2 regions of the Streptomyces sp. NPDC001204 genome follow, and region 1 is predicted to be linked to the other one. Evidence: riboswitches for the same ligand, from Rfam matches in the RefSeq annotation. Region 1 holds a riboswitch; the other holds the start of a gene.
The links. A riboswitch is a leader RNA that binds a small molecule or an ion and turns the genes downstream of it on or off. The one in region 1 is predicted to bind glycine.

Region 1 (5,508 bases):
CCAGCCGCCGAAGAAACCGGCGAGGATGCCGAGGATGGTGCCCAGGATGACGGCGACGACGGCGGACAGGAAGCCCACGAGCAGCGAGATCTGGGCGCCGTAGACGATGCGGGCGAAGATGTCGCGGCCGCTGACCGGTTCGACGCCGAGGAGGTGGTCGCCGCTGATGCCGCCGAGGGAACCCTTGGGGGTGCCGAAGAGCGGGTCGATCAGGTCCTCGTGGTGCAGCTCGGGGTCCTGACCGACCAGGTGCGCGATCAGGGGCGCGAGCAGAGCGACCAGGATGAGGAGGAGCACGACGATGCCGCCCGTCAGGGCGAGCTTGTCCCGCTTGAGGCGCTCCCAGGCGATCCGGCCCAGGGAACGCCCCTGTACGGCCTTGGCAGCGACGTTGGCGGCCGTCGCCTCGTCGGCAGCGCTCGGGGCCGCTTCCGCGGTCGGCTCGTGCAATGGTGCCGTCATCTGGCAGGGACCCCTCTCAACCGGCGGTGGCCGGCCCGCGCTTGCCGCTGTGGCGGCTGTTCAGTCCGTCGTACACAGGGGCGAACGCCCCCTTGGAGCGGGAGTCTTCAACGCCATGGTGATCTGTTGCCAGTCTTGGCGGTGAATGGATGCGCAAACGTGATGCGGGTTAAGGGGTTCCGTTATCCGGACAGTGGGTAACGGGGGTCGGACATGGACCAGTTGGGGCTTCCCACAGCAAAAACGGACCATCCGCATCCATCTACGCGCGCAGAGGGTCGCCGGTGCGAGAGCCCTGCGGGCGGACGGACCGGACGGATCAGTAGCCGCCGCGCACCGGCGGATAGCCGTAGCCGGCCGCCGGGGCCTGGGCGGGGGCCGCGTGGGTCTCCCGGTCGTAGAACGGGCGGGAGTTGGCGCGCAGCCACATCGCGACCGGGTCGTACTCGTCGGACATCGCGACCGTCGACACCGGCAGCCCGTCGGGGACGGCGCCGATGGACTGCTGCATCATCACGCGCACCGAGTCGACGGCCGGCGGCGAGGTGTCGTACACGTCGAGGCCGATGGCGAGATACGGCGCTCCGAGCGCGGGCTGCACCCAGGTGCGGCGCAGCGAGCGCAGGGCCGGGGTACGGTGTGCGTTCTGGGTGAGCAGGGCGTAGAACTGCGAAGCTTCTACGGCGGGTTCGGACAGCCGGAGCGGTCCCGCGGGCTGCCGGTCCAGTCCGGTGGCGATACGGCGCAGGTCCAGCCACGGGATGCCGACGCCGCCGCCCGGGGCGTGCGGGTTCAGCCAGAGGCCGTAATGGTCGGGGTAGAGGGTGCGGGCCACGTCGAGGCCGTCCACGACCTCGTACGAACGGTTCCAGCCGCTCGCCGACAGCTCCTGGGCGGAGGTCACGCAGGGCGCGTAGCCGTGGCCGTCGACCTCCATGTGGCCGTACTGGGCGTCGGGGGAACCCGCCTGGCCGTGCCAGAGCAGCATCCAGACCTGGCCGGAGGAGGGGGTCGCCAGCGCGCGCAGCAGCGCCTCGTAGGCGTCGTAACGCCCGGGCGTCACCTGGCGCAGCGTCTGCTCGACCTGTCCGGCCGTGGTGCCGCTGGCGCTCACTTGTACCGCCCCTCCATACAACCGACGTTTCGACCGAGCCGTGGGTCCGGGTCCTGTCGTCACCTTCCCGTCGTCCGCCCGGCGGGCAGGCGGGAAGGTGACGGCAGGCCTAGCTTAAGCCGCCGTCCGGCGGCCGGGGACTCGCCGTGCGCCGCCGACTGCGGATCGTGTGCGCTTCTCCGGCGTCCCAGGTCGGGCTCAGTGGGCGTGCTGGTAGAACGGGCGGACGTTCTCCCTCATCCAGTCCGCCACGGGATCCTGGGCCACGTCCAGGAGGACCAGGTTGACCGGCCACCTGGCCGGGGTCCTGGTCAGGGCGCGGCCCAGGGCTTCCAGGGGGCCGGCCTGCGGGTCGCCCTCCCACTGGGACAGTTCGACGCCTATGAACATGACCGGTTCGTCCGTCTCGACGGCGGCCAGGCAGCGGCGGGCGGTGCCGACCACGCCGGTCTCGGCGAACTCGGCACTGGCGGCGGCGAGGAAGTCCACCGGGTCGTCCTGCCAGTCCGGTTCGAAGAGGCGGACGCGGCCGCCGCTCGACGGGCCGTCCAGGTGGGTGCGCCCCACCCGGCACAATTCGGCCACGGCGGCCGGCGGCAGCGGGACGCCGACCACGCCGTCCGGGTTGAGCGCGATGCCGGCCTGCGGGGGCAGTCCGCGCGCGAACTCGACGGCGGGCGCGACGGTGTACGCCATGTGCGAGCCCACGACCTGGCGGAACTGCTCCTCGGAGCTGAAGACCGGCACGTACGCCTGGCCGTCGATCTCCAGCGTGGGCAGGTCGAGCGGGCCGCTGCGCGGACCGCCGCCGCTGGGGAGGGGCACCCAGACGAGGCTGCGGCCGAGGACCTCGACGATCCGGCCGCCGGCGGTCGGGACGCCGAGGGAGGCGGACAGCACCTCCTCCAGCTCGTTGCCGGGCCATCCGCCGTGCGGATGGGATTGCGCCTGTGCCGGAAGGTCCGCGGAGAAGTCCGCCGGGAAGTCCATCTGCTACCGCCTGCTGTGAACACTGCTGTGGCCGAAAGGCTATCGGGTGCACGCCCGAACCTCACGGAAAATCCCATGACCAGACCCCACGGCGCCCCACGCGAGCACCCCCGGCGGCCGACCGCGTCACCGGCTCGCGGGCCGGCGAGTCCCGGCGCCGGCCGCCGGGCCTGGGGAGGGCCGGGCATTCGCGCGAGGCCGGCAGGAGCGCGCCCCGTGGGCGGCCTCCAGCACCGCCCCGGGCTCCCCGTGCGAGCCGCCGTGACGGGCCGCGAGCGGTTCTCAGGGGGCGAAATCGATCCGGTGCAGGCGGGTCGCCGCCTCGCGGTCGAGGAGGACCGCCGAGCCGCAGCCCCTGGGCAGGGTGCTCCGCTCCACCGCGCGGAGCAGGGCGGCGGTGGCGCGGCGGTGGCGGTGGAAGGCGTAGCGGGAGACACCGCGGCCCCGTGCGCGCTGGCCGGTCAGGGCGGCGCCCGGGGTGACGTCCAGCAGGACGAGGTGCAGGGTGCCGCCGCGGCGGCGGGCGGTGCGGGCCAGCCAGGCGCGGACCCAGGGCTGCGTGCCGCAGTCGTGGACCACGAGCGCCGCTCCGGAGCGCAGCGCGCGGCGCAGCCCCGCGAAGTGGGCGAGGCGGACCAGGGGGCGGTACAGGGCGTAGGGGAGGTGCGCCGCCAGGCGCGCGTCCCAGCGGTCGCGGGTGTCCTGGGAGTCGATGCGGACGCCGTGCACCGCGCGCCGCATCAGCGTGGACTTGCCGCTGCCGGGCAGGCCGGTCACCACGACCAGGTCGCGCGGGCCGAAACGCAGCACGCGCGGGCCGCCGCCGGACCGGTCCCGCAGGTCGCGTACCAAGAGGGCGGGGGCCTGGGCCGTCGCGTACAACGGGGTCCTGTGCGCCGTCATCATTCCTCCCCACGGATCGTAAAGAGAAGGTAATGTGCGGCGCCCGGCGTTTCCGTGCACGTCCTGCCACAGGACGGTCACAGATGCCGCCCTGCCGCGAAACGGGCCGGGCGTGCAATGATGTGCGCGCAACTGCATATCGGCCGCTTGAATCCGCGCGGGAGAGTCCCCAGCCGTCTCGCTGGGGCGCCGAAGGAGCAAGTACCTCCCTTGAATCTCTCAGGCCCCGTTACCGCGCGGGCGAGGCACATCTGAAAAGCGGGCCGCTGGCGCAGTGGCTCCACCCAAGGTGCAAGCCGTGCACCGTCCGTCCGACGGCGGTCATGGCGAACCTCTCAGGTTCCGATGACAGATGGGGAGGACATGATCCGTCCTCGCCTGTCATGCCTTGGAGACCGTCCGATGAGCAGTACCGAACCCGATCGACCCCGCCGCACCGCGCTCGACGCGCTGCACCGCTCGCTCGGCGCGACGATGACCGACTTCGCCGGCTGGGACATGCCCCTGCGCTACGGCTCCGAGCGCGACGAGCACATCGCCGTACGGACCAGGGCCGGCCTCTTCGACCTGTCCCACATGGGCGAGATCACCGTCACCGGCCCGCAGGCCGTCACGCTGCTGAACCACGCCCTGGTCGGCAACATCGCCACGGTCGGCCTCGGCCGCGCCCGCTACACCATGATCTGCCAGGCCGACGGCGGCATCCTGGACGACCTGATCGTCTACCGGCTGGGCGAGACCGAGTACCTGGTCGTCGCCAACGCCTCCAACGCCCAGGTCGTGCTCGACGCGCTGACCGAGCGGGCGGCGGGCTTCGACGCCGAGGTGCGCGACGACCGGGACAGCTACGCGCTGCTCGCCGTGCAGGGCCCCGAGTCCGCCGGCATCCTGAAGTCCCTCACCGACGCCGACCTGGAGGGCCTGAAGTACTACGCCGGGCTCCCCGGCACGGTCGCCGGCGTCCCCGCGCTGATCGCGCGTACCGGCTACACCGGCGAGGACGGCTTCGAGCTGTTCGTGGCCCCGGGCGACGCGGAGAAGCTGTGGCAGGCGCTGACCGAGGCCGGCGCGGACGCCGGGCTGGTCCCGTGCGGCCTGTCCTGCCGGGACACGCTGCGCCTGGAGGCGGGCATGCCGCTGTACGGGCACGAGCTGTCGACCTCGCTGACCCCGTTCGACGCGGGCCTCGGCCGGGTGGTCAAGTTCGAGAAGGAGGGCGACTTCGTGGGCCGTGAGGCCCTGCTGGCCGCCGCCGAGCGCGCCGCCGCGGAGCCGCCCCGGGTGCTCGTCGGCCTGGTCGCCGAGGGCCGCCGGGTCCCGCGCGCCGGGTACGCCGTCGTCGCGGGCGGCGAGGTGATCGGCGAGGTCACCTCCGGCGCCCCCTCCCCCACCCTGGGCAAGCCGATCGCCATGGCGTACGTCGACGCCGCGCACGCCGCTCCGGGCACGGCCGGTGTCGGTGTGGACATCCGGGGCAACCACGAGCCGTACGAGGTCGTGGCGCTGCCCTTCTACAAGCGGCAGAAGTGACACGGTCGTAGTCGCCACGGAGTCGACGTGAGACACGTCACCCCTGGTCACGCACGCCTTTCGCACTCCCCATTCATCACCATTGACCCGCGTACAGGAGAATTCTGGCCATGAACAACCCTCAGCATCTGCGCTACAGCAAGGAGCACGAGTGGCTGTCGCCCGTCGAGGACGGCGTGGCGACGGTCGGCATCACGGAGTTCGCGGCCAACGCGCTCGGCGATGTCGTCTACGCCCAGCTCCCGGAGGTCGGCGACACGGTGGCCGCGGGCGAGACCTGCGGCGAGCTGGAGTCGACCAAGTCGGTGTCCGACCTGTACTCCCCCGTCAGCGGTGAGGTCACCGAGTTCAACGAGGACGTGGTGAACGACCCGTCGCTGGTGAACTCCGCGCCCTTCGAGGGCGGCTGGCTGTTCAAGGTGCGCCTGGCCGAGGAGCCCGCCGACCTGCTCTCCGCCGACGAGTACGCCGCCGAGACGGCCGGCTGAGAATCGGACGCACGCACATGA
Region 2 (5,508 bases), on a different contig from region 1:
ACGGGCTGCTCACTCCGTTGGCGGACGGGGCCTACGGCACCGAGTCGGTGACCGTGGCCTCGCTCGTCTCCGAGCTGGGGCGTTTCGGGATCGAGCCCCGGCACCTGCGGGTGATGAAGGCGGCGGCCGACCGCGAGGCCGGGCTCGTCGACCAGGTGGTGGCGCCGCTCAAGCGGCACCGCAACCCGCAGACCAGGGCACATGCGGAGGCCCGCGCCAAGGAGCTCGCGGAACTCACGGTGCGGCTGCACACGGTGCTGGTCCAGGCCGCGCTGGGGGTGCGGCTGCCGTGAGCGGGCCGGGGAGGCGGCCGGATCCTCCTCCCATGACCGGCCCGACTACCCAAACGGTCGGGGCACCGCCTAGGGTTGCTGTGTGAACGAGCTCGATGTCGTAGGTGTCCGGGTCGAGATGCCCTCCAACCAGCCGATCGTGCTCCTGCGTGAAGTGGGAGGCGACCGTTACCTCCCCATCTGGATCGGGCCAGGGGAGGCGACGGCGATCGCCTTCGCCCAACAGGGCATGGCCCCTGCGCGGCCGCTGACCCACGACCTGTTCAAGGACGTGCTGGAAGCGGTCGGCCAGGAACTCACGGAAGTGCGCATCACGGACCTGCGTGAAGGCGTCTTCTACGCCGAGCTGGTGTTCGCCAGCGGTGTCGAGGTGAGCGCCCGGCCGTCCGACGCCATAGCGCTGGCCCTGCGTACCGGGACGCCGATCTTCGGCAGCGACACGGTGCTCGACGACGCGGGCATCGCGATCCCGGACGAGCAGGAGGACGAGGTGGAGAAGTTCCGCGAGTTCCTCGACCAGATCTCGCCGGAGGACTTCGGCACCAGCAGCCAGTGAAGCGCCCGTAGGAGCCAAGGGAGACCGTCCCGCGGCCTCCCCCCGAGGCATTCGGATAGCCTTTCCCGGCGATGGGGTACGCGAAACCACTCTTAGGGTGATTATCACTCGGCGTGCCGAGTGTGGCGATCGTTGACGCACCCCTGGTGACTGCCTACCGTCGAGGAGGCAGGTCAAGGACGGAGGTCGGCGTGAGAAGCAGCGGCGACGGTACGGCTGGGGGTGCCCCCGGACGCAATGCCGGGGGAAGCGGTCCGTACCCTCCCCCGAGCTCTCGGCTCCGACCGAGCGGGGGGTATCCCCCTGGAGGGGGCGTGGCCGGTCGTGCTCCGCAGCGACCGACGGCGGTGCCGAGCAGCGGAGGGGCGGCGGCCATGGCTACCGAGCAGATCGGCTACCGCGGTCCGACGGCCTGCGCGGCCGCCGGCATCACCTACCGGCAACTGGACTACTGGGCGCGCACCGGGCTGGTCGAGCCGAGCGTGCGTCCCGCCCACGGGTCCGGCACTCAACGTCTCTACAGCTTCCGGGACGTCGTCGTCCTGAAGATCGTCAAGAGGTTCCTCGACACCGGCGTGTCGCTGCAGAACATCCGTAGCGCCGTCCAGCACCTGCGCGAGTGCGGTCTGCGTGACCTGGAGCGGATGACGCTGATGAGCGACGGTGCCACGGTGTACGAGTGCACGTCGCCCGACGAGGTGCACGCACTGCTCCAGGGGGGCCAGGGAATCTTCGGCATCGCCGTCGGCGTGGTGTGGCGCGATGTGGAGAGCGCGCTGTCGCAGCTGCACGGTGAGCGCATCGACACCGGGGAGACGCTCGTGGGGCACAATCCGGGCGACGAACTCGCCCGGCGGCGCAACCGGGCCGTCTGAGCGCCCCCTCGGCCGGCTCCGGTCGTTGCGGCCACTGACCTGGCCCCCATGGGCCCGATCAGCCCGCTCGGCCCCCGGACCGGCTTCGAGAGGCCGTACGGGTGCCGCCGGAACCGGTGCGTTGTCAGTGGCGTGGTGCAGCATCGTAGATGTGAGAACCGCACCCACGATCCTCCATCTCGACATGGATGCCTTCTTCGCCTCCGCGGAGCAGGCGTCCAAGCCGAGCCTGCGCGGGAAGGCCGTGGTCGTGGGCGGGCTGGGACCGCGCGGCGTGGTGGCCACGGCGTCGTACGAGGCGCGCGTCTTCGGCGTCCACTCCGCGATGCCGATGGCCCAGGCGCGGCGGCTGGCGCCGAACGCCGCGTACCTCGTGCCGCGCTTCTCCTTCTACCGCTCCATCAGCGAGCGGGTGATGGGCCTGCTGCGGGCGCTGTCGCCGCTGGTGGAGCCGCTGAGCCTGGACGAGGCGTTCGTGGACCTGGAGGCCGGGGGAGCCGCCAGGGACGCGGAATCAGCCCGGCTGGCGGGGGCGAGGCTGCGTGCCGATATCCGGGCCGTCACGGGGCTCACGGGGTCCGTGGGGCTCGCCGCCTCCAAGATGCTCGCCAAGATCGGCTCCGAGCAGGCCAAGCCCGACGGCCTGGTGCTCATCGAGCCCGGCACCGAGCGGGCCCTGCTCGGTCCGCTGTCCGTGCGGACCCTGCCGGGCGTGGGCCCGGCCACGGGCGACCATCTGCGGCGGGCCGGGATCCACACCGTCGAGGAGATCGCCGAGGCCGGCGAGGACGAGCTCGTACGGCTGCTCGGCAAGGCGCACGGGCACGCGCTGTACGCGATGGCGCTGGCCCAGGACGACCGTCCCGTCGTCGCCGAGCGCGAGACGAAGTCGGTGTCCGTCGAGGACACCTACGACGTGGACATCCACGACCGCCTCCGGGTGGCTCTGGAGGTGCAGCGGCTCGCCGACCGGTGCGTGGGGAGGCTGCGCGGGGCCGGTCTTTCGGGGCGCACCATCGTGCTGAAGGTGCGCCGCTACGACTTCTCCACCCTGACCCGCTCCGAGACCCTGCGCGGGCCCACCGACGACTCCGCGGTGATACGGGAGGCGGCCGCCCGGCTGCTGGACTCCGTGGACACCACGGGCGGCGTACGGCTGCTCGGCGTGGGCGTGTCCGGGCTCGCCGACTACACCCAGGAGGACCTGTTCGCGCAGGCCGCGGGCGCGCAGGCGCAGAGCCCGGCCGAGGAGCGGCCGGAGGAACCCGCCGAGCGGCAGCCGGCACCCACCGAGCGGCGGTGGCCGGCGGGCCACGACGTACGGCACGCCGAGTACGGCCACGGATGGGTACAGGGCAGCGGCCTCGGCCGCGTCACCGTGCGCTTCGAGACTCCTGACTCCGCGCCGGGCCGGGTTCGCACCCTCCTCATGGACGACCCGGACCTGGAACCGGCCGAACCCCTCCCTCTGGTTCCTCTGGTTCCTCCCGTCCCGCCGGTTCCTCAGGCTCAGCCTTCGTCCGGACCCGAGCCGGAGCCTGCCAGCTTGCCGAAGTGGTGGTCCGGAACGGTCGGTGGAGGGGCCACGTCGAGGCCGTAGTGGTGGTAGAGCTGCAGTTCCTGCTCGGGGGACAGATGGCGGCCCACGCCGAAGTCGGGGGCCTCCTTGATCAGTGCGCGGTCGAAGGGGACGTGCAGGGCGCCTTCGACCAGTTCGCTGGGTTCCAGGGGGACGAAGGCGTCCCGGGAGAACAAGCCGGTGCGTATGGCCGCCCACTCCGGCACACCGGTCGCGTCGTCGAGGTAGACCTCGTCCACCGTGCCGATCTTGTGGCCGCTGCGGTCGAACGCCTTGCGGCCGATCAGGTTGCGCGGATCGATCTCCGTCTGCACTGGTCCCTCCACGTGGTCGCAACTCATCCGTAACCACTACAAAAGAGCACATTCAGCAAGGCGGCCACTCGAAGACCCGTGCGGCTGCCCCGCTGGTAGGCTGGCACCGGCTGCTGACCCCGTGCGGGAGAGCCCTCCGGTACCACCGGGGGCGCCGAAGGAGCAAATCCTCCCCGGAATCTCTCAGGCCCACGTACCGCACGGACGAGGTCACTCTGGAAAGCAGAGCGGGTGTCGACGGCTTCCGCTCTCACCGACGGTGAAAACCGGGAGCCCCTCGGGCGGCCCGGTGAAACTCTCAGGTTGAGATGACAGAGGGGGAGGCCGTCGGGGCACCTGTGCCGTGGTGTCCCTCGAAGGTCGTGTCAGACCAGGAGGCCTCCGCAATGACCGCCCAGCGCATTCCGCTCTCCGAGCTCGAACAGGGCATCCCCTTCGAACAGCGCCACATCGGGCCCGACCAGGAGGCGCGGGCCAAGATGCTCGCGCAGGTCGGCTACGGCTCGCTCGACGAGCTCACCGCCGCCGCGGTGCCCGATGTGATCAAGAACGCCGACGCGCTCGACCTGCCCGGCGCCCGCACCGAGGCCGAGGTGCTGGCCGAGCTGCGCTCCCTGGCCGACCGCAACCAGGTCCTCGGCTCGATGATCGGACTCGGCTACTACGGGACCTTCACCCCGCCGGTCATCCTGCGCAACGTCATGGAGAACCCGGCCTGGTACACCGCCTACACCCCCTACCAGCCGGAGATCTCCCAGGGCCGGCTGGAGGCGCTGCTGAACTTCCAGACCGTGGTCGCCGAACTGACCGGTCTGCCGACCTCCGGCGCGTCGCTGCTCGACGAGGGCACCGCCGCCGCCGAGGCCATGGCGCTGTCCCGGCGCATGGGCAAGAACAAGAAGGGCCTGTTCCTGGTCGACGCGGACGCGCTGCCGCAGACCATCGCCGTCATCGAGACCCGCGCCGAGCCGACCGGCGTCGAGGTCGTCGTCGCCGACCTCGGCGCGGGCATCCCCGCCGAGATCGCCGAGCGCGAGATCAACGGTGTGCTCCTCCAGTACCCGGGCACCTCCGGCGCCGTGCGCGACCTCAAGCCCGTCATCGACCAGGCGCACGAGCTGGGCGCCCTGGTCACCGTCGCCGCCGACCTGCTCGCGCTCACCCTGCTGAAGTCGCCCGGCGAGCTGGGCGCGGACATCGCCGTCGGCACCACCCAGCGCTTCGGCGTGCCGATGGGCTTCGGCGGCCCGCACGCCGGCTACATGGCGGTGCACGAGAAGTTCGCGCGCAGCCTGCCCGGCCGCCTGGTCGGTGTCTCCGTCGACGCCGACGGCAACAAGGCCTACCGCCTCGCCCTGCAGACCCGTGAGCAGCACATCCGCCGCGAGAAGGCCACCAGCAACATCTGCACCGCCCAGGTGCTGCTCGCCGTCATGGCCGGCATGTACGCGGTCTACCACGGCCCCGAGGGCCTGCGGGACATCGCTCTGCGCACCCACCGCTATGCCACGGTCCTCGCCGAGGGCCTCGAGGCCGGCGGCTTCGAGATCGTGCACGGCGCGTACTTCGACACGCTGACCGTCAAGGCGGAGGGGCGTGCCGCCGAGGTCGTCGCCGCGGCCCGCGAGGGCGGCGTGAACCTGCGCCTGGTCGACGCCGACCACGTCTCGCTCGCCTGCGACGAGACCACCACCCGGGACCGGCTGCGCGCCGTGTGGGCCGCCTTCGGCGTCGGGGGCGACATCGAGGCGCTGGACGCGGCCGCCGAGGACGCGCTGCCCGGGGCGCTGCTGCGCGACGACGCCTACCTCACCCACCCCGTCTTCCACCAGTACCGGTCCGAGACCGCGATGCTGCGTTACCTGCGCCGGCTGGCCGACCGCGACTACGC

Region 2: linked by a shared signal. The riboswitch ahead of gcvP (aminomethyl-transferring glycine dehydrogenase) and the one ahead of gcvT (glycine cleavage system aminomethyltransferase GcvT) in region 1 are both predicted to bind glycine.

The regions. Positions count from the first base shown of each region.
Region 1 covers NZ_JBSFJL010000008.1:36,017-41,524, reverse strand. The annotation lists gene ACWC91_RS13560 (ABC transporter permease) at 1-462, opposite strand, end outside; gene ACWC91_RS13555 (enhanced serine sensitivity protein SseB C-terminal domain-containing protein) at 782-1,576, opposite strand; gene ACWC91_RS13550 (enhanced serine sensitivity protein SseB) at 1,775-2,566, opposite strand; gene ACWC91_RS13545 (AAA family ATPase) at 2,849-3,469, opposite strand; glycine riboswitch at 3,618-3,714, shown strand; glycine riboswitch at 3,715-3,831, shown strand; gene gcvT (glycine cleavage system aminomethyltransferase GcvT) at 3,872-4,999, shown strand; gene gcvH (glycine cleavage system protein GcvH) at 5,110-5,487, shown strand; gene glyA (serine hydroxymethyltransferase) at 5,505-5,508, shown strand, end outside.
Region 2 covers NZ_JBSFJL010000017.1:156,201-161,708, reverse strand. The annotation lists gene ftsR (transcriptional regulator FtsR) at 1-293, shown strand, start outside; gene ACWC91_RS23545 (bifunctional nuclease family protein) at 376-849, shown strand; gene ACWC91_RS23540 (MerR family transcriptional regulator) at 1,041-1,724, shown strand; gene ACWC91_RS23535 (DNA polymerase IV) at 1,876-3,324, shown strand; gene ACWC91_RS23530 (PRC-barrel domain-containing protein) at 3,234-3,617, opposite strand; glycine riboswitch at 3,732-3,826, shown strand; gene gcvP (aminomethyl-transferring glycine dehydrogenase) at 4,004-5,508, shown strand, end outside.